Regions from separate parts of the Shewanella sp. 125m-1 genome, predicted to be linked through region 2. Evidence: predicted binding sites of a transcription regulator. Region 2 holds the regulator's gene; each other region holds the start of a gene.
The links. The regulator MetJ, encoded in region 2, represses methionine synthesis genes. The targets are predictions, from matches to a motif close to TAGACGTCTAGACGTCTA.
Positions count from the first base shown of each region.

Region 1: ACVBIK_RS09395 (cystathionine beta-lyase) is a predicted target of MetJ. The motif match lies at 4,208-4,225, and genes of this name have one in related genera.
Region 3: metK (methionine adenosyltransferase) is a predicted target of MetJ. The motif match lies at 4,473-4,490, and genes of this name have one in related genera.
Region 4: metE (5-methyltetrahydropteroyltriglutamate--homocysteine S-methyltransferase) is a predicted target of MetJ. The motif match lies at 6,894-6,911, and genes of this name have one in related genera.

Region 1 is NZ_JBRILT010000016.1:36,985-45,311, reverse strand. Features, by position in the region: gene yegD (molecular chaperone) at 13-1,377, shown strand; gene ACVBIK_RS09405 (CreA family protein) at 1,515-2,009, shown strand; gene ACVBIK_RS09400 (type IV pilin protein) at 2,263-2,835, opposite strand; gene ACVBIK_RS09395 (cystathionine beta-lyase) at 2,984-4,162, opposite strand; gene pdsS (proteobacterial dedicated sortase system histidine kinase) at 4,319-6,502, opposite strand; gene pdsR (proteobacterial dedicated sortase system response regulator) at 6,696-7,388, opposite strand; gene pdsO (sortase-associated OmpA-like protein PdsO) at 7,645-8,327, shown strand, end outside.
Region 2 is NZ_JBRILT010000048.1:10,775-19,101, reverse strand. Features, by position in the region: gene metF (methylenetetrahydrofolate reductase) at 1-503, opposite strand, end outside; gene ACVBIK_RS17280 (bifunctional aspartate kinase/homoserine dehydrogenase II) at 711-3,104, opposite strand; gene metB (cystathionine gamma-synthase) at 3,120-4,280, opposite strand; gene metJ (met regulon transcriptional regulator MetJ) at 4,491-4,805, shown strand; gene ACVBIK_RS17265 (sulfite exporter TauE/SafE family protein) at 4,989-5,720, shown strand; gene ACVBIK_RS17260 (conjugal transfer protein TraF) at 5,730-6,923, opposite strand; gene ACVBIK_RS17255 (LysR family transcriptional regulator) at 7,132-8,046, opposite strand; gene ACVBIK_RS17250 (SDR family oxidoreductase) at 8,193-8,327, shown strand, end outside.
Region 3 is NZ_JBRILT010000037.1:40,420-48,746, forward strand. Features, by position in the region: gene ACVBIK_RS15235 (UvrD-helicase domain-containing protein) at 1-1,660, opposite strand, end outside; gene ACVBIK_RS15240 (hypothetical protein) at 2,078-2,404, shown strand; gene ACVBIK_RS15245 (GNAT family N-acetyltransferase) at 2,484-2,942, opposite strand; gene metK (methionine adenosyltransferase) at 3,275-4,429, opposite strand; gene tkt (transketolase) at 4,925-6,916, shown strand; gene epd (erythrose-4-phosphate dehydrogenase) at 7,132-8,148, shown strand.
Region 4 is NZ_JBRILT010000011.1:46,517-54,843, forward strand. Features, by position in the region: gene ACVBIK_RS07395 (diguanylate cyclase) at 4-1,902, shown strand; gene queG (tRNA epoxyqueuosine(34) reductase QueG) at 2,039-3,223, shown strand; gene ACVBIK_RS07405 (dodecin) at 3,251-3,463, opposite strand; gene ACVBIK_RS07410 (redoxin domain-containing protein) at 3,609-4,220, opposite strand; gene metE (5-methyltetrahydropteroyltriglutamate--homocysteine S-methyltransferase) at 4,536-6,806, opposite strand; gene ACVBIK_RS07420 (LysR family transcriptional regulator) at 6,984-7,886, shown strand; gene ACVBIK_RS07425 (HDOD domain-containing protein) at 7,957-8,327, opposite strand, start outside.

The DNA of each region.
Region 1 (8,327 bases), on a different contig from region 2:
AAGGATAAGGGAATGTTTGTAGGTTTTGACTACGGTAGTGCTAACTGTGCGATTGGTGTTATTGAAGACGGTGATGTGCGTTTGGTACCCTTATCTGGTGACTCTAAGTATTTGAGCTCAACGCTTTACGCGATGGATAGGGAACTCATTGCTGAGGCAGTGTTAAAGCAATTACCTCAAGCAGAACAGGCTGAGTATACTCGTTTACGTTCGGCGCAATTAAGCCGCGCCGCTGCTGCCCGTCGAGAGTTGGATCTGTTGCCTAACGAACAAGCGGTGTTTGTCGGTGAGCAAGCGATCGACGCTTATTTAGATATGCCTGATGAAGGCTTTTATGTGCGTTCGCCTAAATCATTTCTTGGCGCAACAGGACTAAGAGAGAGCCAAATTGCGCTGTTTGAAGATATCGTCACCTTGATGATGATGCATATTAAAACTCAAGCGGAAAAGAATTTAGGTACGAAAGTCATTACTCATGCTGTGATTGGTCGTCCTGTAAACTTTCAGGGGATAGGTGGCGAGCAGAGTAATCAACAGGCTGAAGCGATATTATCGTTAGCGGCAAAACGCGCAGGATTTATCGACGTTGATTTTCTGTTTGAGCCACTAGCGGCAGGGATGGATTATGAAGCGTCACTTGATGAAAACTTAACCGTGCTGGTGGTTGACGTTGGTGGCGGTACGACTGATTGCTCTATGGTGAAAATGGGACCTAATCATATTGATAACCGTGACCGTAGCGCAGATTTTTTAGGTCATAGTGGCCAGCGTATTGGTGGTAATGATTTAGATATTGCGCTTTCTATGGCGTCATTTATGCCGCATTTAGGGCTTGGAAGCTTAATGGTAAATAAGCTGCCAGTGCCAAGTAAACCTTTTTGGAATGCAGTGGCAGTAAATGATATCAGTGCGCAGCGAGACTTTAGTGCTTTGGCCTCTAAAAAGCTAATCGAAGACTTGATTAAAGAGGCCCAAAACCCACAGCTTATTCAGCGTCTGCTAAAAGTTCAAAAAGACCAATTAGGTTATAAATTAGTACGCAGCGCCGAACAAAGTAAGATAGCGTTATCAAGCAGCGATAGCGTCGATACGCCACTTGAATATATTGCTAACGGATTACATGCTAGGGTGAGTGAAGCTGATTTTGAAACTGCGATAACGATACCGTTATCAAAGGTCGAAGCCTTGATGCGGGAAGCACTTGAGCAATCAGGGGTGATGCCAGACCGTATTTATGTGACTGGCGGCACCGCGAGAAGCCCGGCTATTTACCAACGCATTTCGGGCTTATTCCCTGAGATCCCAATTGTGGTAGGGGATCACTTTGGTAGTGTGACTGCAGGACTGACTCGCTGGGCACAGAGGGTATTTGCTTAACGGGCAATGAAAAATAGCGCGACTCAGCGCTATTTCGTTTACTGTTAGCGCTGACTATTGGCGTTTAGATTGACACAAATAGTATTACATCAGTCACAATGACTCATTGATTGACTCAATCGCTAAAGGAAATGGATATGAAGGGCTTAACTAAAGGGCTGTTAATTAGCTTGGGACTGTCACTGACCGTAACACTTGCTCTAAGTGGTTGTGGCGATGATGTGGGTAAGGTGAGTTTAGGTTTATTTACCACCAAAGATGTGATTATTGATGCTAGGCACGACCCTAAAATCCCTGGTGTGACGTGTCATGTTAGCCGTATTGAGGCCGATTTAAGCCTGGCGGACCCATCGGATATGAGTATTTCTTGTCGTCAAACAGGGCCGATCACCGCTGCTGAAATTGCCAGTATCGATAAGAGTAAAAACGGTGAAGTGGTGTTTAAAGAATCATTAAGCATCTTATTTAAATCGCTAAAAGTACGCCGTATTTATGATGCAAAGAACCAAACATTACTGTATTTGTCTTACTCAACCAAAGAGACCAATGGTAGCCACAAGCATGCGCTCTCAACCGTGCCACTTTATGGCACACAAGCGTGGGTCCCTGGTGGAGCAGTGATTAACAACTGATCTGCTTGCGGCTCAGTTTTGCTCTTCACTACTCACTATTGAACAATGAGGCGAAATGGGCTAGATAAGAGTGCTTGATAAGTGAGTTAAGTCAATCAGCCTTAGCACACGAAAACAGTACAAGCACACAATCCATCTACACAATTTAAGTACACAATCTAAGTGCATCATATAAGCACTATAAAGGCGGATCATATCCGCCTTTATGCTTTGAGCGAAGCAATAAATTGGCTGCTAGCTTGTAAAGCTGGGCTTAATCGTTAATAAGCGCAATAACACTACCAGCGACTGAGTCATAGAGGATTTTTATATCGGCTTGTTGGCGGCTCTTGGTATCGCCAAGGGTGCGCAGTACATAAGTGCACTGTGTTTGACCATCGGGATTGCTAGCTGCTTGATGACGATAGGCTTGAAAGTCACTGCTATTGTCTATGCTAGATAACGAAACACTGGCTGGATCTTGTTGTAGGATATTCCATAAATCAACACAGCCTTGCTCACCTTGGCCGATATTTTTTGGTTGTCCCATCGGGTTACCTTTACCAATACCAAGGGGATAACCAAAGCTGTTCATATCAAGCTCCCCTCCGGCAAAGTCAGGTAGATCGTTCAACGCACCAACTCCTGCGATAAGCTGCCATTTAGTGTGGGAGAAGGTAACTGATTGCTGCAATGCAGCGGCAACGGCCTTGACCCGAGCTATTTCAGCATCACGCTTAAAGTCTACATATTTAGCCGCAGCGATAACTGCTAATATGCCAAGCACAATAATCACGATAACAAGTTCGATGAGGGTAAAGCCTTTTAAGGCGGTGGCGCGCTGCATTAAAAAGATTCTCTAGGTTTGGTCATTTACGCTGTTAATAATAAAGCATTTAACCTAATAGCTAAAACAAAGAATCTTTTTCTGTGACAAATGCAAACAAGCCGACAACATGGCCGGCTTATTTTGCTAAAAGCTAAATAGAGTTCGCTTAGGTGTTTAATACTCGATTATAGCGTTCAAGCGCGGCCTCAAGATCGGCAATGAGATCATCGACGTTCTCTAAGCCGATATGCAATCTAATGAGTGGTTTACTGCTATCCCACTTTGTTGCAGTGCGCAGTTTATCGATGCCAAATACGCCTAAAATTAAGCTTTCAAAACCGCCCCAAGAAAAGCCCATTTTAAAGTGCTGCATATTTTCAACAAATGCGGTAACAGACCTAACATCACCTTGTTTTAATACAAACGAAAACAGTCCGTTTGAGGCGCTAAAGTCGCGTTTAAAAAACTCATGGCCCGGACATGACTCAAAAGCGGGGTGACGCAGGTGATCCACTTCTGGGCGGGTTGCAAGCCAGTTAGCCACTTTTAATGCATTTTGTTCATGCTGGGCTAAGCGAATACCTAAGGTTCTTAGGCCTCGGCTAGCAAGGTATACGTCATCTGGTGAGGTACATTGGCCCAGAAGGTAACTATTTTCTCGTAGCTGTTCCCAGTGTTTGTCGTTCGCGGTAGCAGTACCCATCATCACATCAGAATGGCCGACGATATACTTTGTCGCCGCTTGAATCGAAATATCGACCCCCATCTCAAATGGTCGCGAGTTTATTGGTGATGCCCAGGTATTATCGAGCATCACCACGATATCGTGCTGGTGGGCGATACGGCTCAGAGTGGGGACATCTTGTATTTCCATGGTGATTGAACCGGGAGATTCTAAGAACAGCACCTTAGTATTAGGCTGTATTAAGGCTTCTATGCCATCACCAATCATAGGGTCGTAATAAGTGGTTTCGATGCCGTAACCGGCAAGCAGCTTATTACATAGATCACGAGTGGGCTCATAGGCGCTATCGACCATAAGCAGGTGATCGCCCGCTTTTAAAAATGACAGCAGGCTATTGCTGATGGCGGCGCTTCCTGATGGATATAGTGCTGTGCCCACTCCGCCTTCAAGTTCTGCAATCGCCGCTTGAAACGCAAAGTGAGTAGGGCCACCACGACGGCCATAGAACATTGCGCCATTAGCCTTATTTTTTGCAGCAAAACGCATATCTTCCATAGTATCGAACACCATAGTCGATGCGCGGTAAACAGGCGGGTTTATCACCCCTTGGGTCCATTTTTTATCTCGGCCTAGACTGATTATCTGCGTTTCTTTTTTCATCGGGCGAATTCCATCAGTTTAAATATCGATATCATTTTAGCCATCTTAACATCTAAACGGCTAAAATAAAGTGTCATTATTTTCAGTATAAACTTTCAGTATAAACTTTCAGTCACTATTTTCTCTGTCGTCATAACTGGGATAGTTACAACTGCTTTAAAGACTTTCTTTGCTTATTGGTAGCTTAATCGTGATCTTAACGCCGCTGATATTCCCGGCCTTATCTTGGGTATTACTGGCGTTAATTTTACCGTCATGGAATTGGCAAATAAGTCTCGCAATATAAAGGCCTAAACCTAGATGCGGCTTATCTTGCGCTTTTTGTGCTCTCACAGACACCATAGACTCAAAAATCTGCTCGGCCATATTATCCGGTAGTGCGGGGCCTTGGTTACTGACGCTCAGCTCGGCATATTTATGCTTGAGTGTCAGCGCAACATTAATTGGGCTATCAGGATGACTAAACTCTAAGGCGTTAGCGATAAGTTTATCCATCAGCTGAGCGATATACTCCGGCACTCCTAACATCGCAATACTGTCCTGGGTAATATTGAGCTCAAATGCTTGTTGGGGATAGGTCATTTGATAGCCTTGCATACAGCCATTGATGACTTTTTCGAGCGGAAAAATAGTCGTTTCGGCATGAGATAAGCTCTCTTCTAAACGAGTGGCTTCGCTCATGTTGTTTAAGATCATATTGAGACGGTTAACGCCTTCTTGTGCCCGGTCAACATATTTGCGGCTATCAGGGCTAAGCTGTTGTAAACCAAGATGCTCAAGCGACGAGCGCACCACGGCGACAGGGGTGCGCAGTTCGTGAGATAAACGCGAAGACATATTCTCTAAATAATGAGTGTATTGGCTCAATCGGCTAACGATACTGGCAAAACTTCGTGATAGATCGCCGATCTCGTCGCGAACTTTAGAACCCTGAATCTCATTTTTTATTCGCCCTTGGCTGTCGATCGCTTGCTCAGCTTCATCGCGCAGTTTTCGAATACGGCTTGAGATGTTTGAAGCAAAGAAAAATAGCGCTAAGGTGCCCATACTCATGATGGTTAAAATCACATTAAACAGCTTCTCTAAGGCTTTGTTGCGCAGGGTTCGAATACCATGAGTGGTTTCTTCGGCAATCACTACCCCCATGACTTTATCATCAATCCAAATAGGACTAGCAGCAGCGAGCACAACCGCTTTGCTGTCGGGAGTTAAGCGCCAGGTGGAACCTTGCTCGCCGCTTAAGGCTTTAGAGATATGACTGCCTTGCAACACTGTTGAGTCTTGCAGTGAATCAATAAAGTCTTTGGCTGGCGTGGTTAAAATTTTGTAGTAAAGCGGGTGCAAGTATTTATGTTTAAACTGCGTCCAGCCGGAGTTGTCATCGTTATCGATATTAGTCCGTGACCAGACGCTGTTATCTGAACGAATATCGCCCGATTTTGCTAATACGCGGCCGTGTTTGTCGACCACCCAGATCCGCGAACTATTATGGCTCATGCCTTTAATAATACTTTCGATTTCAGGTGAGGGGACAAGTACGGTCCCCAACTTGCTTACATCATCAATTGCAGAGGTGCCAACTATGGCATCTAATACGCGGCTTTTTTTATCGTTTACGTCATAAACAGCAAAGCCCAGTTTACTGCCAACCATATTAAGCGGGATCCTAAGCTCGACATTGTAACCTTGCTTACTCTTGGTCCACTTTCCTTGAATTTTAACTTCAGGCGTTACAGGGGTAGACAGGTTGGGATTTTCTGGCAGTTCGAAGGCACTTATCCAACCATCTTGTGTGGTGGCGACAATATAGCGTCGAAATTTGCCATCCGGTGCGAGTGTGGCGATGGCGATATGATCGTTATTGTCTATGCTAAGGCTATTTTTTCCACGGTAGATCACGTGTGGATCGCGAACTTCGAAAAAGGCGTACAGGTAGCCGGCATATTTACCCACCATATGGGTAAAGCTGAGGTTTAACGGCTGGCCTTCGTCACGTTTATAAACCTGATAATCAGCCGCGTAATTAAGTGCACGATGGCGGTAGCTACTCCAATCTGACAATTTACCGTCTAGTTGAATAGGCCCTGAAAGTGGATAAGCGTATAGATCGCGCCCTTTTTCAACCTGTGTTAAAAAGCTCGCTTGGCTATCAAATAGCTTAGGTCTTTCGTGCAGTGCGGTTGCCAGTGCCTGAGTAGTGCCTTCTAAGGTTTTTTCTTGGCCGTGACGCAGATATTTCTCCATCTCCCACACGTACTGATAACCTAGCCACGGCAGGCAGAGTAAGAATAAAGACAATACTGCGACTTTACTTCGCAGCCCTATTGGCAAATTAAACATGGCGTAACAACTACCTAAATGATGGCCATCAACAATGACCTGACTATGACCTAAATGATCAGGCAATGACCTAAAACTACTTGACCATGACCAAAAATGACTCGATTGATGAACTAATTTATCAGCGGACGACATTCCACAAGCGAGGGTTCGCTTAGCATCAAGTTTCGATGCTCAATGCTAATGCTCAAGGTTAATTGTGGGAATCCCAGCGATAACCCATGCCATACACGGTATCGATACAATCAAAGTTAGGGTCCTGGGCAATAAACTTCTTTCTAATCCGTTTTACATGGGAAGTAATCGTCGAATCATCGACGAATATTTTGGCCTCTTGCATCAACTCTTGGCGCTGGCGTACATGTCCTGGGCGCTTTGCGAGCGCATGCACCATCCAAAATTCGGTTACGGTAAGCTCAATCTGTATTGAGTTCCAAAATACCTGCATGCGATTCACATCGATTGTCAGCAAACCATGTTCAACGATATGACTTTCATCGTTACTCGCATTTTTTAGATCTGAGCGTCTAAACAGCGCAGCTAATCTGGCTATTAGATGTGGGAAACTGACATCTTTACTTAAATAATCGTCGGCCCCCAGTCGCAGACCGCATACGGTATCGAAATCACTGTCACGTGCGGTCAAGAAAATAATCGGCAAGGTACTCGACATGGCTCTTAATGATTGGCATAGAGTAAAACCGCCATCGATTTCATTTTCAAGGCCAATATCGATAATGGCAAGATCGGGTAGGCGCGTGTTAAATGCCAACATAGCTTGTGGGCGGTTGGCATAAGCTTGTACACAATAACCTTGTTGCTGCAAAACCTCTTTGTAGTTTTCTCTAATTGCAGCTTCATCTTCTACTATGGCAATTCGTTTCATAACGTCTTAATGAGGGCCTTAACTGTCTAATTGATTGTGACTATACAGGAAAATATCTCTGTTTGAAGACGTGAACCGTGATTGCCATTTTGTTGCCACAATTGAACCTCAAAACGCCACTTTTACTCCCCTTAAAAGCCATTTAGGTAGGGTTTAATAGCCCTATCGAATAAAGCGCAGTTAACAACTTTAAAACGGCAAGCTTTATTAGCTAATTTGAATTTAGTTTAAAAATTACTATCCCAAGGGGAATAATATGAAAAAACAACTTATCTCAACACTCGTCATTAGCGCGTTAGTATTTTCAACTCAAGCATCAGCACAGCAGGTTGTAGACACTCAGCGTAGCAATAACGAAGAACTCATCGGGTTAACTTCAGGCATTGTGCTTGGGGCTGTGGTGGGTGGGCCCGTCGGAGCCATTATCGGCGCCTTTACTGGCACCTTGGTGGGTAAATCAGTGGGCGATGATGATGCGTTGCAAACACAGCAAGCCATGCTTGATGAAAAAGAGCTGGAGCTTATTGTACTAAACCAGCAAAACCAATCATTGGTTGAACTTTCAGATCAGTATGAGCAAGCGCAGCAACAGCTTACCAGTTTAAAAATGGCGCAAGAGCAGAAGTTAACTGAATTGGCACTGGGACTGAATGTACAGTTTAAAACGGGTTCATCAACGATTGAGCCTCACTTTCAAAATCAGCTAAATGATATTGCTTTTGCGATGTCACTCTCACCTGAATTGACATTGGACTTGACGGGGTACGCTGACCGCCGTGGTGATGGTGATTATAACCAAGCCTTGTCAGAACAACGTGTAGCAGAAGTCAAAAGCTATCTTATAGAGCAAGGCGTTACCGAGGCGCGTTTGCATAACCAAGCCTATGGTGACTCTTCTCCTTTGATGGCAGAGCAAAGCTTTGAGAATGACTTTTTTGA
Region 2 (8,327 bases):
TGGATCAAGTCGGCTTGAGCATTGCTCGCATCAGGGTGCACCTCAGGGTACGCAGCAACTGAAATATCAAAGTCAGCAACTGAGCGCAGTAAGCGAACAAGATCGTTAGCAAAACGCGTTGGCTTTGCGCTTCCCTCTGGCAAGTCACCGCGAAGGGCTACAATGTCACGAATACCGCTGTTCCAGTAATGCTTAGCCAGTTCTTTTAACTCTTCGTCACTCGCGTCAACTAACGTTAAATGCGGTGCAGCCACTAAGTCGGTTTCTTTTTGAATACGTTCTATCACGCCGTGGGTTCTATCACGAACGCCAGAGTTGGCACCGTAAGTTACAGAAACAAACTTAGGGTTTAATGGCTCTAAACGACGAATAGAGTTCCAAAGTAACTTTTCCATCTCTGGAGTTGAAGGCGGGAAAAATTCAAAAGAAACGTTAATGTCACCATTTAGCTCAGATAGGCTCTGGTTTAATGATGTTGCATGTTGTGCGTGATGAAAACCCATTTCTACTTCCTCAACTTCAGCATTAATTTGCAATTCCAGATATAGACGTTTGGACGTCTACATGTCCATATACTAGAGAAAATGAAAGTGAAGTCAAGCGCAAAAAGCAGGCAAGTGAGTTTTTTTCTTAATACCAACAAAATGACAATAAACAAGCCAATAAAAAAGGACTCAAATGAGTCCTTTATAACGTTAGAGCGATGAAAATTATTCTTGAAGCAGATCTCTACAAATATGAGCGAGATCTGACTGCACTGCAGCAGCTGTGACTAAGCGACCCGCACCCGGCCCACGAATTATCAATGGGTTATCTTGGTAGAACTCGCTACGGATCACGAACACGTTATCGCCTGGTGTTAGGTTAGCGTAAGGGTGACTATTATCAACCCATTGTAAGCTCACCTCAGCCTTTAGCTTGCCATCCACCTTATCTAAAGAAGCCACATATCTCAGAACTTTATCTTGCTCTGCTGCAGCCTCAAACTGTTGCTGCATATCTTCATCTAACTCGCAAATTCGCGACAAGAACTGCTCTAGCGGCAATTCAGCCAAGTTAGCAGGTACCAAAGACTTAAGTTCGATATCTTCTAGCTCAATCTCAAAGCCTATTTCACGGGCTAAGATCAGTAGTTTACGTTGCATATCACGGCCAGATAAATCATCCCTAGGGTCTGGTTCAGTGATCCCTAGGCCCCTCGCCTCAATAACCAATTCCGAGAAAGGTTTCTTCGCATCAAAGTTTTCAAATAACCAACAAAGTGTGCCAGAGAAGATCCCACCAACCGCCTCTATGCTGTCGCCGCTATTATGCAGATCGTTTAAGGCATGTTGCACAGGTAAACCTGCACCACAACTGGCGTTATAACGCCAAAACAGGCGACGATTATCCAGTTGCTGCTTAAGCTCTCGGTAAAAAGGTAATGGACCTGATCCTGCAAGTTTATTAGCACTTACAACATGTATTCCGCGGGCAAAAAACTCTGGATATTGCAGAGTTAAATCAGCGCTGGCACTAATATCGAGCGCAATAACTTCATCACACTCCAGCTCATGTACCTCATCAAATAAGTGACTATATTGCCAAGGCGTCGCATGCTCTTCAAAAACCTGTTTCCAAGTATCAAGCTCAATACCTTCATCGCTAATTAGTGCCTTGCGTGAGCTCACTAAACCAACAAGCTCAACACTGGCTTCTAACTCTTTATTAAGCGCCGCCTGGGCATTGCTAAACAGATCGACCCAAGCTTCACCAATATTGCCCACCCCTAGCAATAGCACACCAATGCGCTTACGTGGACCGGCGCAGCGACGATGAACTTTTTGCGTTAGCAGGTTAACTTGCCCTTGCGGCACTAATGTCACGAGACTCATGCCATCGTTAAATAGTGGTCTGGCGTTACGGCTCAATAATCTGGCAAATCCACGACGGTAAAGGTTTGCATCGGCGCTGACTAACGCAACTAGGCCTAAGTCTTCGGTGATCTTAATATTACTCACAGCTAATGCTTCACGATTAACATCAAGCAAAGCTAACACTTGCTTCTGGTTTTCAAGCGTTACGGTCAACTCAATTCGGTTTTGCCCAAGCTCCCAATGAGCAAGTGGGCTCAAGCCTGTTTCTTCAAGCAAGGCGATAAACTGTTTAAAATTGCTCTTCAGCTCAAGATTAAACAAGGCAACGCTACTTAAGTTTGTCACCACTGGCGCACTTGCCGAAGAACTCTTAGGTGCAATCAAGGTAAAGTCTGTGTGGGAGGCGTAACTTGAACGCACAGCCAGACTCACTTGGGTATCAAATAGTGGCTGCAAAGTACGATTATGCAGTACCGGTGAGCCTAAATGGGCTAAACGGTTTGCCTCAGCAAGTGAAAGACTACTCAGCAACTTTGCATCGTTGATCTTATTCGGATCGGCGTTAAATACCCCTTCAACGTCGGTCCAAATCGTGACCCGCTCAATATCCGCTAAGCTAGCAATCAAGGTGGCACTAAAATCAGAGCCATTACGCCCTAACAGTAAGGTATCACCACGCTCATTAGCGCAGATAAACCCCGTAATAATTAGCCGCTCATTTGGGTGTGCTTCGGTCATCAGATGCACACGCTCGCGAGACTCTTGCAAGCGAATTTGCGGCACTGCGCCCTCATCAGCAATCAGTAAGGTGCGAGCATCGACATCCGACGCCGCAACCCCTGACTCGCGCAGCAATGCAGCTAATAGGCGCGCTGACCAACGCTCACCAAAGCTGACTACCTGGCTGCTCTGATAGTCATTAATTGACTCTATCGACAATAGACTGATCAGCTGAGATTTATCGGTAGATAAACGCTCTCTTAAAGAACGTGCCTGCTCATTTGAGAGCAATTGCTCAATCAAATTTTGCTGGAAGCTAATGAGTGTCTGCAGCTCTTCTTGCCACAACTGTTTAGTGCTACTTAATTCGAGCAACTTATACAGGAAATTAGTACTTTTACCGGCAGCTGACACCACAACTAAATCGTCGCTGTGGCCATGCGTCAGCAAAATATGAGCAACGCGACGGTAACAGTCTGCATCCGCTAGACTTGAGCCACCAAATTTATGTAAGTGACAGCGTGCCATCGTATACCCCTTTAATTAACAAGCGGCTGCAGCATTAAGCGCAGCTTCAATATCGGCAACAAGATCGTCAGCATCTTCGATACCAACAGAAAGACGGATAAGCGTATCTTTTACGCCAGCTTCAGCGCGAGCCTCTGGCTCCATCGCCCTATGTGTCATGGTCGCAGGAACGGCCACTAAACTTTCAACGCCGCCAAGACTTTCTGCAACTGAAAAATAATTAAGATTTTTTAAGAACTCCACCAACTGGGGCTCCCCACCTTGGAGCTCAAAGCTCAACATGGCGCCAAAACCTTTTTGCTGCTTGGCCGCAATCTCATGCCCCGGGTGATCTTTAAGTCCTGGGTAATAAATTTTGGATACAGCTTTATGATTGACTAGGGTATCAAGAATTCGTTGCGCATTCGCCTGATGTTCGCGAATTCGTACTGCAAGTGTGCGAATTCCGCGCAAAGTGAGATAACTATCAAATGCTGAGCCCGTTAGCCCTAATGTATTTGACCACCAATGCAGCAACTCTCCGACTTCAGGATCTTTAGCCACAACAGCGCCGCCCACCACATCACTATGACCATTAATATATTTTGTCGTAGAATGGATCACGATATCGGCGCCAAGTAATAACGGCTGTTGCAAAATAGGTGACAGAAAAGTGTTATCGACGACGACTAACGCGCCGACTTCATGGCTAGCCGAACTGATAGCTTCAATATCGACCACGCGAAGTAAGGGGTTCGACGGTGTTTCTAACCATACCATCTTAGGTTTTTGCGCTATCGCCTGATTAAGTGCCTGTGAGTCAGTCTGATCCACTACTAGCAACTTAAACTGACCTTTCTTGGCAAGGTTAGTAAATAAACGGTAACTGCCGCCATAACAGTCATGTGGCACGACAAGTAAATCATCTGGCCCGAGTAGATTTGTCGCCAAGGTGATTGCCGCCATACCAGTGCAAGTCACCACTCCCGTCGCACCTTTTTCAAGTTCGGCAATCGCATCGCCAAGAATGGAGCGAGTTGGGTTACCCGAGCGGCTATAATCGAAGTCTCTTGGATTTTTATGACCATCAAAAGAGTAGTTAGTTGACAGGTATATTGGCGGTACAACAGCGCCATGTTGGCTATCGGACTCAATGCCTTGACGCACTGCCGCGGTGGCAAGTTTACGCTCGGTCATGTACTACTCCTTAGTTACTGATTTTCTTATTAGAGATGTCTGGACGTCTAAATGTACCTAAGCACATCCTCCTCGTCAACCACTTTAGACGTTTAGACGTCCATGCATATAGAAATCTATTTGCATTTATCATAAATAAGAGGCAATAATTTGACTGCACAATTTAAAGGGTTAAAATCTGCCCCGAATTTTGAAATTACAGGTGAGTCAATGACTGAGTGGAATGGCGATTATATCAGCCCATATGCTGAACACGGCAAAAAGAATGAACAAGTGAAAAAAATTACTGTGTCCATTCCTTTGAAAGTACTTAAAGTACTTACCGATGAACGCACACGCCGCCAGGTGAATAACTTGCGTCACGCCACAAACAGTGAACTGTTGTGCGAAGCATTCCTGCATGCATACACAGGCCAGCCACTGCCAAACGATGCCGATCTAACTAAAGATAAACCCGACAGCATGCCTGCTGAGGTTAAACGTCTAATGGATGAAATGGGCATTGAGTGGGAAGAACTTGAATAATCTTCATTGATTATCGACAAACATGATCTCCAGATAAGGACTGCTTAGCAGTCCTTATCTGCTTCTATACCACTATAAACGTGTAGCCGACTGATAGTTTGCCTGTAAATCGATTCACGCCATCGTCACTGATAGGCCAACCTATATTCGTTCCCATATAAGCCGTCTTGGCTGGATAAACAGATGATCGAACCCATTACATTACTACTTGCCTCACTGATTATCTTTTGTGGCGCACTAACCCAAAGTCTTATCGGCTTTGGCCTAGCCGTCGTTGCAAGCCCCTTGCTGTATATCGTCGATCCGAGCCTAGTACCTGCACCTGTTATCATGATGGGATTCTCTATTGCACTGCTGACCCTATTTAGAGAGCGAGGTCAGCTTGAGTTTAATGGCCTGCAATATGCACTCTTAGGTCGTATTCCTGGCGGCATACTCGGCGCGACGTTGATTTTAATTGCGCCGCAACCGATTTTAGGTCTGGCGATAGCCGCGATTGTGGCATTGGCGGTTGGTTTAAGCTTGATGAAATTTAGCATTCCAGTGAATCGATTTAGCTTATTTATCGCAGGCATTTTATCGGGTATTTTTGGCAATATTGCAGCAATTGGCGGTCCGCCACTGGCCATCTTGCTTTCAGGTAAAGATGCAGGCCAATTTCGCGCCGCTCTATCGGCCTTTTTTATCTTTAGCTCGATGATTGCTTTGATCATTTTGGCATTTGCAGGCTTGCTGACCTTGCATCACTTTTATATCTCTTTAATGCTATTACCCTCTGTGATTTTGGGATATATCGTGGCAGGGCGATTAGTAGGACGAGTCGACAAACAAAAAACCAGAGCGTTAACTCTGGCTTTATGTGGCGGCAGTGCGCTTATCCTAACCATTAAATCAACGATAGAGTTAATGGGTTAACGTTACTCGTTAGAAATGGTAGGAGGTTTGCAGCACGCCTCCTACCGCATTGTCATCACCAAACATACCGGTGAAGTCTAAGAAAAACGAATCACCGAAGGCAAAGCCTGAACCCAATGAATAGAGATTAGCTGTAGAGTCTTTCATATCATGGCGATAACCCACTCGTAGCGACATCCAATCAAAGGCTCTAACTTCCCCCCCTAAGCGCCAATATTGAGTACCATCGAGCTCTTTAAACTTCTTATTTTCAATCAGATCGATATCTGTGGTTACCGATAAAATACTCCAGTCATAAGCCACTCCAGCGGTTACTAAGGGCTCTACGCGGTAGGTAAACTTTTGCCCTTCAACTTCTATGGTATCCACATCCTGGCTAATCAAGTTTCTCCCCGACAGACCTAGCGTCAGCCCTTCAAATGGTTGCAAGGCGACACCGATATCGAGGTTAAAGTTAGTCTCATCATTACGGTACTTAACGTCGTCAAAATCACTGGCATCAAAGTTATTCGCATTGGCAATATAGTTATAGGTGTCGACGCGCTGAAACTTTGGCGATATACCCACTGCAATCGGCATATTGACGATAGAAAGTGGAAAACTCAATGCAATACCTAAATCTGATACTGCGCCGCCTACCACTTGCCCTTGAGAGTCTAAATCAGAAATTTGTGGTGGATTATTAGGATCTAAATTATTGAGGGTATTGATATCTGACTGCGCGATATTAGCAACGCCGACGGCGTTGACATAAGTCTTATAGAAGATTGCCATCGGCATTCTTTGATGTGGAATGGCCACACTGAAACCAAGCCCTGCACTCGCATAGGCTGAAGTGCCCTTTAACGACTCTAAATCAGCTACTAAATCATCACGAAATTGATTAATATCACCACTATTGCCCGTATCAATCGCATCAGCTAAGCCATCGTATGAGTCAATCAGCGAATCAAACTTATCTATCATGTCATCGCTATCAGCCATATCGATTCCAAGAACAGGCATCAGCAGTACTGCAGAATTGTCTTTATGCGCATTAATCGCGAGTAAGGCAGGATTAACAAAAGCCGCCCCCTCTTTATTTGAAGCTGCAACGCCCGCTCCCCCCATAGCATCGCTTCGAGCCTCATAATATTCTTGCCCTGCATGGGCTGAAAAGCAATGTAACAAGGCACAAGCTAGTGCTATTTTCTTTAGGTTCATCCATTCCACCTTTTAATGTCCTTAACGCTCTAAGCAGCAATACGACTCAAATCGAAAAAAGGTTATTTTTGTTCTTAAGATATTCTAAGACAAAACCGACTAAAATGGATGACAAATTTAACTTTAAATAAACATTTATATAGCAAAATGTTTGCCACCCCAATCATCAGTAACAAACCGATTAAAGGGGGATCAAAATTAATTCAATTCAATTTTTTGGCAACGCCACATATTCCATAAAGTGCTGTGTAGTGAAATCAATAAACTGCCTTAATCGAGCTGGTTGAAACTGATCTTTGTTATAAAGCAGATAAAGCGGTGTATCCGATATGGTCCAATCTTCAAATACATGCACTAATTCACCGCTATCTAACTCCGTGCTACAGTAAATTTCAGGTAATCTGACAATACCATTTCCTGCCAACGCACTACTTTTCATCACGCGGCCATTTTTACATAAGAAAGTGCCAGCAATCGTGACCTCTGCCTTTTGGTTTTTATCGCTACGAGAGTGATAATTCCAGTGGTATACCGACCCGGTAATACAGGCATGGCTCTTCAACTCTTTTGGATGTTGAGGACGACCGCGCTTAGCAATATAAGCCGGCGATGCCAGTGTACAATTGGCAATGTCCATCAACTTTCTCGCCACCAAGCCTGAGTCTTCAAGCTCTCCCATTCTGAAGACCAAATCAAACTCATCAAGCACTAAGTCTACTCGCTGGCTACTAAAATCAAGATGGATCTGAATGTTCGGATGTTGGCTCATAAAGTCGTTCACCAGTTGGTTGACGATCTCTTCACCGATATAACCACCAACGCAGTTAATATTGATTTTTCCCTGCAAGTTATGGGCGTTATCAACCGTCTTGGCGACGGCTTGCTCCATAACATCTAAGGCATGTTGGCAGCGCTCATAAAAAAAGCTGCCCTGCTCTGTTAATCGCTGCGCCCTTGTTGTGCGAGTAATTAGGGTCACTCCCAGGTAGCGTTCTAATTGCGTTAACTGCTTTGAAAGGTGAGAACGAGAGCAACCTAGCTTTTCAGCCGCAAGGGTAAAACTGCCTTTCTCTGCAATCACGGTAAAGGCGCGAACATCTGCTAAATTTAGGTCTTGATACATGAACGGCAATCCATTTTATCTCGGTATGTTGACGAGCATTAGGAGTCATATATAAACAATCATATTCTCTATAGATTATATATCAACAATATTGGTTTATATAAAATACTCATCAATCGAGATCCTACCCCCTTATTGAGGCTGATATGAAACAATTAATCGTTATTACAGGTGCATCTTCTGGTATTGGTGCGGCAATGGCTAGAGCCTTTAGTGCTAAGGGTCACCCGTTACTTTTACTGGCACGCCGCATTGAACCTATGCAAGCTCTGGTACTTGAA
Region 3 (8,327 bases), on a different contig from region 2:
GCTTTTCAGATGCTCTTGTCATACCAACATAAATTAATGTTCTATTGTTTCTTTGTACTTCAAATTTATCAACTTTATATAAAATACAGTATTTTGCCTCTAAACCTTTTGATGAATGATAAGTGGTGATCAATCCTTTGCATTTTTGGGGCTCCTTACCACTATCAAATTTACTTGCGATATTGTTTGGTAAAGTTCTTAGCATTTCTCGGCATTCATAATTTGTATGGCATAAAATTAGTATATCTTGAGGCAAGATATCTAGTTTGTTAACCAACTGCTCTACATAACTAGAAATTGAAGTTGCATTCCCCTCTACCAAGTCAATCGAATTACCATTATTTGCAAAGCCATTTAATTTATCCATCTCGTAGAAATTACCAATATCCTTTGCTAGTACGTCATCATTTGATAGAAACTTCAATGCAAAATCTAGGTGATTCTGGTTTGTTCGATAAGGTATTTTTAGTAATTTACTTCGACCTTGGATATTAATGCCAATTTCTTTATAACTACTCCAAGTAATATCATAGATTCGTTGTAAACGATCTCCAGCAAAGAACAAGTTTTCTTGTCCATCTTCACTTTTTTTACAAATAGTTTTACATAATTCAAACCAATCCACATGAAAGTCTTGGTACTCATCAACTAATACAGCATCATAAGTTCCGTTTTTACCTTTTAAGCCATTGATTGCTTCTTGAGGCCAAAGCTCACTGTAGTATTTTTCACCGCTTTGATCTGCGACTCTTTTGTTAAATCCTATAATGTCATAGCAAAGCTTATGGAAGTGCTTGATCTGAATTCTGCTTTTAACACTTTCAGGAATATTCATATCCTTAGCTTTCACTGTAAGCTGGTGTTTTAGCTTATTAGCTAAAGCTTTTGTATATGTAAGTATTAATATCGAGTAGCTTTCATAACGTTGAGCCAAGTGCAACGCTCGCGATAACAAGATCACTGTTTTTCCGCTACCGGGAATACCAGACACCATATAGTGTCCATTAGGAACTTTTTTGGCAAATTCCTCTTGCTCGTAATCTAGTGCTTTTACATCTTTAACTTCAACAAAGTCATCTGACTGCCTTGTTTCTGTTGGGATAACTATTTCTGGGAAAAGAACACTTCGAATAGCAAGTATCTCGGCATTACTAAGATTGTTTTGACGTTCGATTACTAGCTCATCTAATGTTAATGTTCTTAGCTTTCTTCGATCATATATTATTGATGAGCTCCCCATAAGCTCAGGCTTCGACTCTAAGTAATCGGAGTTTAAGTTAGTATAAAAAACTAATTTTCTAACACTAACTTTGAGCTCTCCAGCCTCATCTATAAAATCAAACACTCCATTAAGCTTGCTTAAAATAATACTTTCATATGTTTCAATTTGATCAATAGGGTTTTTAAAACGCCCATTTTTACAAGACACTAATTTAGAATTAGAGGAAAGAATAAATTCTTCACTCCAGTCCTTCACTTCAATAATCAGTACACCGAAGCTTTTGCCAATAACAACAAAATCTGGTCGTAAGCTGTTTATATTAGGTTGAACGTAGACAAAGCAATCTTCGTTGCTTAGTAATTTCTTCAATTTTTGGTCTAAAGCATAACGTTCACCTGATGTAAGAAGATCGGCGTCCGTAGGGTTAATTATTTTCATAGTGCCACAGTGAGTAATACTGAACTTACCTAGTATTATACCTTTATAGTGGTATAAGTATTTGATTTAAGTCAAATTTAGCCGGTATCAGTATATGGTGTCGCAGCTCAATAATATGTCGATTTGCTGGAGCCATATCAAACTTGAAAACTTGATCATCTTGAAGTCGAGGTCTCTTCAATCTTTCGCTAAATATTTTAATTTCGGTGGCTTACGGAGTAGTGCGGGGAGGGAGCATTCTATGCTCATTTTCCGCTCTTTTTTCTCAAGGGGTATATCTGTTGTGGGAATGTAACTGCGAATTTATCTAGGACTTGTAAGTCAGAGCTGCTGCGCACAATAAATTAGAGAATATAAGGCTCTATTAGCTGTTCTTCGGTATATCTATTTCTCTTGCGAATGCGTAATGGGGCAAAAGTGAGTGACAAAACTTACAGAAAACACCTAATCCCATCGGAGTTGCCGAAATACGTAGATGAAAATGCGGTGGAGCCATCATGGATGATGGCTCAGGCTCAGCGGGACATGGATGTCCCATCTGAGCCGTTAGGCGATTTTTATTGGAGTATGAGGATCAACAACTTCGTCGGGGCGGCAGGGGAGATCCAAGAGGGGGTAGCTGTAGACCCCTTCTTGGCCGTGTGCGAGCTGGAAGCTCACGACTTTGGTCAGGCGCAGCCTGATGCCTTAAAAATCTGGTGTGGGCGAAGCGCCACGACCTTTCTCAAGCGGAGCTTGAGTTAGTTGTTAGACGCAGTCTAACTATAAGGTCAAACGAAGTTTGATTGCTTCAAAGGCCGTAAGGCCTCAAATAAAACGAAAGCTATCGTTCAATAGCACCAGTTAATCCCATTAACACCAACCTTTCACCATCCCCCTGATACTTCAGAAACAACTGCTCAATATCATTCGGCGCTGATGCCACAGCGCAAAAACCATGTTGCGAATAAAACCCTTCTAAATTCGCTAAGGCAAAAATATACGTCTTGCCGTCACTAATCACGGGTGAAAGTTCTCGCATCAACTGATGCCCAACACCTTGGCCACGAAAATCTGGGTGCACTAACATGCCAGTTAAAATAGCTAACTGACCAATAGGCCGAATACGCGCACTAGCGATTATGTTGGAAGAAGTGATTTCGTCAAAGCTATCAAGGTTAGGGTCAGCTTGCGTTAACACGCAGACAGACTCCTTCTGCAACAGGCGTGCATAAGGCATGTGCTGGCGATAAAACTTCTTCACCTCGATACGCTCATCAGCCGCTAACCAAGTTAATTGCACTTTGTAACTACCTCATTCTTAGTCTGTAGAGAGCTGCGCTGGGAATATTATGTTGTACATTGATAGTAATCAGAGTGATACAAATGAAGCAAGTATCCGCAGCAGGGATGCTGTGGTTAAGCCCTCAGGGATGAGTTTATGGCGTCTTGCGTAATTGTGTGCTCTGATGCAAAACCACAACTTAATATTGCTAATTGCAGACACAACGACGATTTACTATTTTGAAAAAGTCATCCATGGTAAATCGTCATAAATGTTCCAGACATAAAAAAACCGCCAAATGGCGGTTTTTATCGGCGTTGAACCAGCAACGCCGAACTAATCGGTAACGATTATAGACCTGCGTCAGCGCGTAGAGCGTCAACTTTGTCTGTAGCTTCCCATGGGAACTCGTTACGACCAAAGTGACCGTATGCTGCAGTCGCTTGGTAGATTGGACGAGCTAGGTTCAACATTTCTGTTAGACCGTATGGACGTAGGTCGAAGTGACGACGTACTAGGTCAATCAATAGCTCTTCGCCAACTTTAGCAGTGCCAAATGTTTCGATGCTGATTGAAGTTGGCTCTGCAACACCAATAGCGTAAGACACTTGAAGCTCACAACGGTCTGCAAGACCTGCTGCAACGATGTTCTTAGCAACGTAACGTGCTGCGTATGCTGCACTACGGTCAACTTTTGATGGGTCTTTACCAGAGAAAGCACCACCACCGTGACGAGCCATACCACCGTATGTGTCAACGATGATCTTACGACCCGTTAGACCACAATCACCTACTGGACCACCGATAACGAAACGGCCAGTTGGGTTGATGAAGTATTTAGTGTCTTTAGATAACCACTTAGCCGGTAATACTGGCTTGATGATGGTTTCCATTACACCTTCAATGAGGTCTGCTTGAGTCACATCTTCGCTGTGCTGCGTAGATAGAACAACTGCATCGATACCAGCAATGCTGCCATCTGAGTTATAAGCAAAAGTAACCTGACTTTTCGCATCAGGACGTAACCATGGAAGTGTCTTGTCTTTACGTACTTCAGACTGACGCTTAACTAGCTTGTGCGAATAAGTAATAGGCGCAGGCATGAGTACGTCGGTTTCGTTGTTGGCATAGCCAAACATTAAACCTTGGTCACCAGCACCTTGCTCTTTAGGGTCAGCACGGTCAACACCTTGGTTGATGTCTGGAGACTGCTTACCAATTACGTTTAGGATAGCGCAAGAGTCGGCATCAAAACCCATATCTGAGTGAGTGTAGCCAATGTCACGTACAGTCTTACGGGTGATCTCTTCGATATCAACCCAAGCTGAAGTGGTAACTTCGCCGCCAACCATAACCATGCCAGTTTTGACATAAGTTTCGCATGCTACACGAGCTTTTGGATCTTGCGCCAAAATTGCGTCTAGTACCGCATCAGAAATCTGATCGGCGATTTTATCTGGATGACCTTCTGAGACCGACTCAGAGGTAAACAAGTGCTTTGCCATGATGGAAAATCTCGTCTTTAAACAATTTGAATGTGTAGAAGTATCTACATCTAGACGGCTATTCTAGTGTAAAACAGAGTTGATGACACCCCTTTCACTAAATTTTGTGCAGTCACGCGCGCATTTTATTTGCTAGATGGATATTTAATAGGGTTTTTGATTTACATTAGATCTATGTAAGTAAAGGTGATTTTTACTGTTTTATGCGCAGCGTTCTGATTTAGGAATGATCAATAATTTGCCCATTTTTGCCAAAAACTCACCGCTGAAATAGAAAAAAGCTATTATTTGATGGCATTAATTTGCTCAAGCTTCATTCATCTCACTTAAAAGTGCCAATATTTTTCATTCTGGGTGAATTAAATTTGCGTCCTACTGGCGAGTAGGCGAAAATATGGCTCCAAAATTTGCTGTAGGGAAGGGAAAAGCAAATACAAATTTGTGGCCCTTTTCTCAATCTAAGCCTCAATACCTCAAAACGAAGCAGGAGAGAGCATGTCATCTCGTAAAGAACTCGCAAACGCAATCCGCGCATTGACCATGGATGCTGTTCAAAAAGCCAATTCTGGTCACCCAGGTGCACCAATGGGGATGGCTGATATTGCTGAAGTGCTATGGAACGATTTCCTAAAGCACAACCCAAACAACCCAGACTGGGTTGATCGTGACCGCTTTATCCTTTCTAACGGCCACGGCTCTATGCTTATTTACTCTTTGCTGCACCTTACAGGTTACGCATTACCTATCGAAGAGTTGAAAAACTTCCGTCAGCTTCACTCTAAAACACCGGGACACCCAGAATACGGTTACACCCCCGGTGTTGAAACGACAACTGGCCCACTAGGCGCTGGTATCAGCAACGCTGTAGGTATGGCGATTGCTGAAAAGACACTGGCTGCACAGTTCAACCAGCCTGGTCACGACATCGTTGATCACTTCACATACTGCTTCCTAGGTGATGGCTGTTTGATGGAAGGTATCTCTCATGAAGCATGTTCACTAGCCGGCACCCTAGGTCTTGGCAAGCTAGTCGCGTTCTGGGATGACAACGGTATCTCTATCGATGGTCACGTAGAAGGCTGGTTCACTGACGATACGCCTAAGCGTTTTGAGTCTTACGGCTGGCATGTTATTGCAAACGTAGATGGCCACGACAGCGACGCTATTCGTGCGGCTATCGAAGAAGCTAAGTCTGTTACAGACAAGCCAACCATGATCTGCTGTAAAACGACTATCGGTTTTGGTTCACCAAACAAGTCTGGCAGCCACGACTGTCACGGCGCACCACTAGGTGATGCTGAAATCGCAGCGGCTCGTGAATTCCTTGGCTGGAACCACGGTGCATTTGAAATCCCAGAAAACGTTTACGCGGGTTGGGATGCTAAAGAAGCGGGTCAAGCTAACGAAGCTAACTGGAACGATAAGTTCGCAGCATATGAAGCAGCATTCCCAGAATTGGCGGCTGAATACAAGCGTCGTGTTATTTCTGGCGACCTACCTGCTGACTTTGAAGAGAAAGCACAAGCTTTCGTTCAAGAGTGTCAAGATAAAGCAGAAGGCATTGCTAGCCGTAAAGCATCACAAAATGCTATTGGTGCATTTGGCGCTATCCTACCTGAAATGCTAGGTGGCTCTGCAGATCTAGCCGGTTCTAACCTAACGCTTTGGTCAGGCTCTAAAGGTATTCAAGACGATCCAGCCGGTAACTACATCTATTACGGTGTACGTGAATTCGGCATGAGCGGTATCATGAACGGTGCTTCTCTACACGGTGGTTTCATCAACTACGGCGCAACGTTCATGATGTTTATGGAATACGCACGTAATGCTGTACGTATGTCTGCATTGATGGGCATTCAGAACATCTTCGTTTATACCCATGACTCTATCGGTCAAGGTGAAGATGGTCCAACTCACCAGCCAGTTGAACAGCTTGCAAACCTACGTATGACACCAAACATGACGGTATGGCGTCCATGTGATGCGGCTGAAACTGCGGTTTCTTGGAAGAATGCAATCGAGCGCCGTAACGCGCCAACATCGCTAATCTTCAGTCGTCAAAACCTTGCTGCGCAAACACGTACTGCAGAGCAGTTAGCGAACGTTGTTAAAGGTGGTTATGTACTAAGTGATTGCGCTGGCACACCAGACCTAATCCTGATTGCTACAGGCTCTGAAGTTCAGCTAGCACTAGATTCTGCAAAAGTACTGACTGAGCAAGGACAAAAGGTTCGCGTTGTGTCTATGCCGTCAACTAACGAGTTCGATAAGCAAGATGCGGCTTATAAAGAGTCTGTACTACCAGCCTCTGTGACTAAGCGTGTTGCGATTGAAGCGGCTCACGTTGATTTCTGGCACAAGTATGTTGGCTTTGGCGGCGCAGTTGTGGGCATGAGCACCTTCGGTGAGTCTGCTCCTGGTGGCGACTTGTTGAAGTACTTTGGCTTTACTGTTGAAAACGTTGTAGCAACCGTTAACGGACTATAATCAGCTAACGTGTCAGAGCTAATGATGCAATGGGCGGTTAACCTAGGCGCGAGTCGAAAGATTAATCAGTGTATTGCATCAATAATTTGCTCTATGATACAGAATAATTGTTTACGTATTTTTTACTTTAAGCATTTATGATACAACGGCTTACCTATTGAGGTAGGCCGTTGTCGTATCAATAATTAAGCTGTTAAAGGAAATAGAAAGCTTACATGATCAGAGTCGCTATCAATGGTTATGGCCGTATCGGTCGTTCAATTCTTCGTGCAGTGTATGAATCTGCCAAACGTGACCGCATTCAGATAGTGGCGATTAATGAGTTGGCCAAACCTGAAGCGATGCTTCATTTAACTCAGTACGACACCACCCACGGGCGCTTCCACACCCAAGTGTCACTTGATAATCAGCATATGATTATTGGTGACGACGCCATTAAATTGCTGCATGAACCTAATCCTGAAAATCTGCCCTGGAAAGAACTGGATATTGATATTGTTTATGAAGCGACGGGCGTGCTTAATGACAGAGTGCAATGTGAAGCGCATATAAAAGCGGGTGCTAAGCAAGTTCTAATCAGTAACCCGTCATCTAGCGATGTCGACGCCACCATTGTTTATGGTGTTAACCAAGATTTACTCAAAGCCGAACATACCATAGTGTCGAATGCATCATGCACGACTAACTGTATCGTACCGGTGATCGACGTGCTCGATAAGCATTTTGAAGTTAAAAGTGGTGCGATTACCACTATCCATTCGGCAATGAATGATCAGCAAGTGATCGATGCCTATCATGACGATTTACGTAGAACCCGCGCCGCTGGTCAATCAATCATCCCTGTCGATACTAAACTTGCTCGGGGTATTGAGCGTATTTTGCCGCACATGAAAGATAAGTTTGAAGCTATCTCTGTACGCGTGCCGACCATTAACGTCACCGCAATCGACCTTTCCGTTACGCTCAATAAGCGCGTCGATATCGAAACCGTGAACCGAGTGCTTAAACAAGCAACTGAAGGTTCATATTCTGGCGTGGTCGGATTTACCAATGAGCCGTTAGTATCGTGTGACTTTAACCACGACCCACGTTCAAGCATTGTCGATGGCACGCAGACCCGAGTCAGCGATGGTCATTTGGTGAAGCTATTACTCTGGTGTGATAACGAGTGGGGTTTTGCTAACCGTATGCTCGATACCAGCTTAGAGATGATGAAGGCAAGAAGGTCCTAGGATCTAGGTCCTTGTTCTAAAGTAGGTCGGCATTTATGCCGTCACCTTTGATGGGCTAAAGCCCAACCTACATAAAAAACACAATGCCGTCTTTTGATTGTATAGCAGGGCGAAGCCCGCTCTAGCCGCGAAGCGTCCTCGCAGCGAGTTTACGAGTGCTCTAGATTCTAAAGAAGATA
Region 4 (8,327 bases), on a different contig from region 2:
TAAATGCCCAAGCCGTTTTTGTTAATAAAACTCATTCTGTTTTTAAGCTTACTTTGTGTGAGTGTTTTCGGTTATGCCGAGCAAAACTATGCAGAACAAAGCAATGCAGAAAAAGCCGATGCGATTTTTACACTACTCGATAGTGGCACCGTTAATAACAACCAAGTTCACCTCGCTTATGTCGCCGAGCTTGAAACGCTAATCGCTAAAGATGATATCGCAAGAAAGATGCGCCTAACCCGAGCGCAGTGCTGGTCATTTGATCCATTTAAAGAGGGAGAGGCAGCCAAAGCATTAGCGTTTGCTCAGCATGCACTTACCCACCCTGATCTAGCTCGCTTTCCTAACGACAAGCTAGATTTAGAACTCTGCCAGGCCTGGTATACCGAGCAAGACGGCAATGTTGAGCTAGCACTGCAAGGCTACAACAAGGCGATCAATCAAGCTTATGCGCTTGAGAACTTACGCCTAATTGCCGATGCCAGAGGTATGCGCGGTTACCTTCATTCTTATCAAGGTAACTTCACCCAGGGGCTAGAGGACTTAATCACCTCGCAATCCCTCTATAAAAGTCTTAACTTACCCGCTTGGGTCAGTATTAACCTGTACGAAATCGCCACTAGCTATCGCCGCTTTGGCGATCAGAAAAATGCCATTCGCTACTTTAAAAAGCTCGAAAAAAGTAAAATAGAGAGTAAAGACTTTGATGCCGCAAATAGCATTTCAGTCGCCATTGCCATTGCCGAAGAAGAGTTAGGGAATTTAGAGCATGCCAAGCAACTGTTTGAAACTAGTTACTTGTATTGGAAAGCTAAAGGGCGCGAACTCGAGCAAGCAACTGTCGCGGTCAATATTGCAGGAACGCTAATTAAACTGAGTGAACTTGATGAAGCAAAGCGATATTTAAATGAAGCTAAACCTTTTATTTTGCCATCTGATGAAGGTTTCTTCAGCTTCATGCATCTATTTCTCGCTCAAGTGGATTTAGCCGATGGTCAATTATCCCAGGCCCATGACAACATAGCACTGGCGCGTAGTGCCTTTAAACGGATAAAGAATATACGTGGCTTAGCACAGCTGCAGTTGGTAGAAAGCCAAATATTTCTCAGTCAAAATAACTGGAAACAAGCTTATCTGGCGCTTAAGCAGTACATGACTATCCACAACGAGCTTGATGCCAAACAGCTATCAAGCTACACCACCGAAATGCGCACACGGTTCAATGCCGATCAGATAGAGCAAGAGAATCGTCATCTCATCGAAAACCAAAAGCTCAGAGAGATAGAGCTGGCCATGTTGGAGAAAAATGAGCTCCAGCAATGGATCATCATCTTGCTAGGCGGCTTTTTGATGCTGATTGTGTCGGTGTTTGCTTACAAGCAGATCCAGAAAAACACATTATTATCAAAGTTGGCGCTCACAGACGATCTAACCCAACTACCAAATCGGCGCTATATCTATAGCAAAGCGCAAACATGCTTTGAAGAAACAAAAATAAAACAGAGCTGTTTTTCAGTCATCGCTTTCGATGCAGATAACTTTAAGCTGATTAACGATAACTTTGGACATGAGGTCGGCGACCAGGCTCTTGAATTACTCGCTGAGATCTGCCGCAGTGCCCTCGCCCCGGAGCATCAAACCGCGCGTGTCGGCGGCGAAGAGTTTTTGATTATCCTGCCAGATACCGACAAGGCGCAGGCCTACAAAATAGCGCAGGCCTTAGTGCTAACCGTCTGTAATAGCAACTTTAGTCAGTTCCCACAGGGCTTTAGCATGACCATTAGCGCTGGCGTTGCCAGCTTAATGTCAAGCGACGACAAGCTGTCGCAGCTGCTAAAACGCGCCGATGATGCACTCTATCTAGCTAAGAGCGAAGGCCGTAATCAAGCTAGAGTGAGTTAGCCCATTGAGAGTCTAAGATGAGTCCAAGAAGAGTCGAATAACATCTCAGGATACCTATTTACTCTCAATAACTGCTATCATTAGCGCTTACTTAAAGCCGTTACTTTCGCCGATACTTTTCGCCGACAATAGACCTATGTCTGACTCTTCTTCACAACTTGCTGCAATCGACACCTTAACGCCCACTCAGCTCGGCGAATTAGCCCTTAACATTAAAGCATGGGGCCAAGCGTTAGGCTTTGCCCAAATCGGTATTTGCGATACAGACTTAAGCGCTGAAGAGCCAAAATTACAGCAGTGGTTAGACAAGGGCTATCATGGTGATATGAGTTACATGGCCAATCACGGCATGATGCGCGCTAGACCTTATGAACTTCACCCCGGCACTAAGCGGGTTATTGCCGCTCGCATGAACTATCTACCACCCGAAGCCGGTTTTGCGGTTAACCTTAAAGACCCTAATCTTGGCTATATCTCGCGTTATGCTGGCGGGCGTGATTATCACAAGATGATCCGTAGCCGCCTTAAAAAGCTCGGTGATAGAATCGAAGCTGAGTTGAAAGACCTAGGCATTAGCAAACCAAACTCTCGCCCTTTCGTTGATTCTGCCCCTATTTTAGAGCGCCCTCTCGCCGATAAGGCAGGCCTTGGCTGGACAGGTAAACACAGCTTATTACTCAACCAAGACGCTGGCAGCTGGTTCTTCTTGGGTGAACTATTAATCGACCTGCCTTTGCCCGTCGATATTCCTATTAGTGAAGGCTGCAACACGTGCGTAGCGTGCATTAAATCTTGCCCGACCAACGCGATTATTGAGCCTTACGTTGTTGACGGTAGTCGCTGTATCTCTTACTTAACCATTGAGCTACAAGGCGCCATTCCAGTAGAGTTTAGACAAGCTATTGGTAACCGTATTTACGGCTGCGATGATTGCCAACTCGTCTGCCCAGTAAACGCTAACGCGCCACTCACCGATGAAACCGACTTTCATACTCGTCCCTCACTTAAGCAGCCACAGCTACTTGAGCTGTTTGCGTGGAGCGAAGCTGAATTTTTAAAGCTCACTGAAGGTAGCCCTATTCGCCGGATTGGCCATGCACGTTGGCTTAGAAATATCGCCGTTGCGCTGGGTAATGCGCCCCACAGTGAAGCGATTATCGCAGCGCTTGAGGCCCGTAAACTATCGAATGAAGTCGATGATATGGTGATAGAGCATATTGATTGGGCTCTACAGCAACAAGCAGCAGATGAGCAGAACCTAAGCCGCAAAACCCAAAGGGTGATCCGCAGTGTCGAAAAAGGCCTAGCGCGGGACGCGTAGGCCTAATATCAGCTCATTAGAGAGCTGTTATGCATTTGGATCTAAGGTAAAGCCGACTTTAATTGTTACCTGCCAGTGCGCCACCAACCCCTCTTCAAGGTGGCCACGAGTTTCAACCACCTGAAACCATCTCAAATGCTTCAATGATTCATTTGCCGCGGCAATCGCATTCTTGATGGCCTCATCAGAACTAATAGGTGACGACCCGGTCAATTCAATAATTTTGTAGGTATGGCTCATAATGACTCCAGCGATGAGAAGGAAATAACTTTAGTCAGTATAGAACAACCTCTGTGATAGTCAGGACAAAGAATTCCCCCCCAACACTCGCGGTAAATATGAGAGCAATTTTCCCTCAAAAGACAGCATGCACAGTTTATTTCAATCAGTATGATGCCAGAAACATACGCCATCCGATCCCAGGAAGGCTAGTAAAGCCGGTGGTATAAGACACCACTTTGCCTTCATTGATGATAATCAGAGTCGGTGTAACATGCACCGACCAATCTTTGGCACTGCGATTATCAGCATCATTAATCACAGGAAAGTGATAATCATGGTCCTGCATATAATCATTTATCTCACTATTAGTGCCCGATGCAATGGCCACGCTCACCACTGGAAAATAAGCCGAAATAGCCTCAACAGATGGGCTTACCGAACGGCAAATAGGACACCATGTACCCCAAAAATACACCAAAACGGGCCCATCGGTACTAAGCGTCGATACGTTAATCTTCTCACCTGTGATAGCAACACCACTAATCACCGGAAAATCATTGACCTCTAAGTTTCTACTACGCCACTTATCCATGACCCAAGCTACGGCGCTCAGCATGATAAGCAAAATCAATAACTGCTTAATCCAACCACCAATACGGTGCTTCAATGTCGGCTTTTTTTCTGGCGATTGTTTTTCTGTCATTTTCTTTTCAGTCGTTTTCTTTTCGGTCGCTTTCTTTTCGGTCGCTTTCTTTTCGGCCATAGCGCTCAGCATTACCGGCATCATATTGCGGCAGTAAAATGAATATGACTCTATAAGACCGGATAAGTAAACAAATAGTTCATAACAGCACTCACTCTAGCAGCACTCGCCCCTTTAATCGCCAAGGATAACGGGCAAACAGACTAGGCAAGCACTCGAAAAAACAGAATTGATAAACACACTAGGCTGACTAGGAAAACGAATACTGCCCCCCAACAAACTATCAGCTAATGACGAGCTAAAGATGAACTAATGACGAGCTAAAGCACCATAAAACAGGTAATGCTTTAGCTCGTTTGCTTAAGTTAACTCAGCAGGCGAGCAGCGCTAGCCTAATTTGCGCCGCAATATCTTAGTCGCCTCAACAAGGTTAACCAACGCGGGCTCCACTTCATCCCAAGTGCGTGTCTTTAAGCCGCAATCAGGGTTAATCCACAGTTGTTCTACCGCAACTTTACTCGCCGCTTTTTCCATCAAACTGACAATTTCATCAACCCTTGGTGTATTGGGTGAGTGAATATCGTAAACACCCGGACCAATTTCATTTGGGTAGTTAAAGTCCTCAAATGCATTGAGTAGCTCCATTCTTGAACGCGATGTCTCAATGGTGATCACATCGGCATCCATCGCCGCGATTGCTGCGATGGTTTCATTAAATTCGCTATAGCACATATGGGTATGAATTTGCGTTTCGTTGCTAACACCTGCCGCACTCAGCTTAAAGGCATTGACCGCCCAGTTAAGGTAATGCTGCCATTCACTCTTTATAAGCGGCAAGCCTTCTCGAAATGCTGGCTCGTCGATTTGAATAATGCCAATACCGGCATTTTGTAGCTCAACCACCTCATCACGAATGGCGAGGCCGATTTGAGTCGCTATCTGCTCGCGACTGATATCTTCGCGCGCAAAAGACCAATGCAGTATGGTTACCGGCCCTGTCAGCATGCCTTTGACCGGCTTTTCTGTGAGGCTCTGAGCATATGTAGCCCACTCTACCGTCATCGCATTTGGGCGTGATACATCGCCATAAATAAGTGGTGGTTTAACACAGCGTGAGCCATAGCTTTGTACCCAACCAAACTGGGTAAAGCCGACACCATCGAGCTGTTCGCCAAAGTATTCCACCATATCGTTTCGCTCTGCTTCACCATGCACTAATACGTCGATACCTAGCTTTAACTGCCGCTCAATAGTGTCTCTGGTCACTTGGCGTAACTGATCATTATATTGCTCAAGGCTTATTTCACCTTTACGCCAGCGGCTACGCAGGCCACGAATTGCAGGCGTTTGAGGAAAACTCCCTATGGTGGTCGTTGGCAATAATGGTAAGCGGTATTTTTGTCTTTGCGCAGCTTGCCTGAGTGAAAATTCATCATCACGCAGGTAGTCTTGCTCAGTGAGAGCATCGACTCTGGCTATCACCTCTTGATTGGCCGCCTTTGCCCGTGCGCTACGTCGTTGTTGGCACTCAAGCACTATGGCTTTGGCCTCGACAGAGTTTGGATCTGTGAGTAACGTCTTCAATTGACCCAATTCAGCCAGCTTCTGCTTGGCAAAAGAGAGTTGCAGCTTAAGTTCAGGCTTAAGCTGAGTTTCTACCTCTAAATCGACCGGACTATGTAGCAAAGAGCACGAAGGCGACAGCCATAAACGCTGCTTAAGATCCCGCGCTACACTCGATAATCCCTCTGCGAGTGTATCGAGCTCTGCCGCCCACACATTGCGGCCGTTAATCACCCCTGCTGACAGTATTTGATCTTGCCTTAGGCTGATGGAAAAAGCGCTGAGCTGCTCTGGCGCTGTAACCAAGTCTAAGTGTAACCCTGCCACGTTAAGCGATGCGACAAGCTGATGGTGGTGCTCAATACTGCCGTAGTAACTGGCGAGCAAGATGTTTAGGTTACAACGCTCAAAATCACGATAGGCTTGGCTAATCGCGGCTTGCCAATCACTGTCTAGCTCTAGGGCTAAAACAGGTTCATCAAGCTGAACCCATTCGACACCCTGACTAGCAAAGCGGGCCAATATTTTATGGTACGCTTGCAGAAGTTGCGGTAATAAACTCAGCTTATCGAACGATGAACCAACAGTTTTAGACAGGTATAGAAATGACACTGGCCCCAAGATCACAGGCTTGACCTGATAGCCTAAAGCCTGAGCTTCACTCACTTCATCAAACAATTGCTCATAACCAATATCAAAGCTTTGATCGACCGTTAGCTCCGGTACGATATAGTGATAATTACTGTTAAAAAACTTGGTCATTTCAGCAGCGGCAGCGTCTTTCCCCGTTGGCGCTCGGCCTCGTCCGATACGGAATAAGGTATCAATATCGGTGGGGGTATCACTTTGATGACGCTCTGGGATCACATCCAAAGTGGCACTTAAGGTTAATACCTGATCATAGAAAGCAAAATCGCCAACAGGCAACAATCTCACCCCGGCATCAGCCTGCCAGCGCCAATGTGTTTGGCGTAGTTCTTTTGCAATTTCAACTAACTGCGACTGCTTAATTTCACCACGCCAATACTTCTCTAAAGCAAATTTTAGCTCTCGTAAACGACCAATTCGTGGAAATCCCAAACTATTTAATTGCATATTGTATACCTTTTGATGTTAAGATGAGCAAAATTCAGAGTTAACGCCCCTCTGAATTTCATATAACTAAACAGAACAATGGGCGTCTGGACGTCTAGAAGTTTATTGTGTTAGCCTTAGTATTCGCAATCGAAACGAATTCAAGCGCAACATGAGCGAATTTCATGTGAGGATAAAATGATAGAGCTTAGACATTTACGTACGTTAGTTGCCCTAAAGGAAAGCGGCAGCCTCGCTGGGGCTGCAAAAAAACGCTTCGTCACCCAGTCGGCACTGTCTCATCAGATCAAGGAATTAGAGACTCGCATTAACTCAGCTATTTTTGTGCGTAAGAGTAAGCCCCTCTCTTTCACACAAGAGGGTGCGCGATTGCTCAACCTTGCTGAAGATATTCTGCCGAAAGTGATCGAAACCGAATTTGATTTAAAGAAAGGCTTAGCTGAAGGGGATAATCATTTAGGCGTAGGTATTGAGTGCCACAGCTGCTTCCGTTGGTTAATGCCGGTAATGGAGCAATTTAGAAAACAATACCCACAGGCGGATCTCGACCTCTCTAGTCGCCACTTATTCGACTCATTAAACGCGCTTGAGTTAGGTGAGCTAGATGTCGTGCTGACATCGGATCCAGTACCTGCTCAGTCGATTGCTTATCAGCACTTGTTTGATTTTGAAGTTAGATTAGTGGTTGCCAGCGACCATCCGCTGGCGCAGCAAGAGTATGTTACACCGAAACAGTTAGAAAACTTGGCGATTTTAAGCTACCCAGTTTCACTTGAGCGCTTAGATATTTATCGCCACTTCTTAGAGCCTGCAGGCATAAAGCCTGGGCCACAGGTAAAGTGTGATTTAACCATGATGTTACTGCAGCGTATTGCCTGTAAAGATGGTATTGCGGCGCTGCCTAGTTGGTCGATTAACGAAGCTCATGGACTTAGCCTTACCAGCGTTAAGTTGGGGCCAGATGGCCTTAAACGCCCGCTGTTTGGCGCATACCGTCGTAACGGTGCCAATGCACGCTTAGCCCAACATTGGTTAGAGCTCGTCTCAAAAGAAGGGTTAGCGAAGCAGAGATTGAACTGATCAATCCGTACTATAGTGAGCACTACGCTCTGTAGCATACAAAAAAGCCTGCATATTGCAGGCTTTCTTTTTATAGCGCTTTAAGTAGCAAATTTCTTCTCGCTAATACCCGTCTCAAGACCAAACCTGGAGAGTTAGCGTTATGGGTTTGACGTAAGTTATGCGCGATTAAGAACTCATCACGTAAATCATCATCTAGCCCTAATGACTCAAAAGCTTCAAGCGTTAAGGTTTCTTGTTTATCTTCAATCACAGACTTAAGCAGGCTCAGTGGGTAATCCTGTTCAAGTTCTGAGTTTAAGTAAGCAAATGCCGTTAGTGCAATAATGTCACCAAATACGCTAAATAGTGCCAGGGTTTGCACTTCATCAGGGCTAATTTGCAAACTTTCTAGCTGATGCAGTTGATCAACGGCGTCCGCTGCAATCGCTTCGGTAAGCG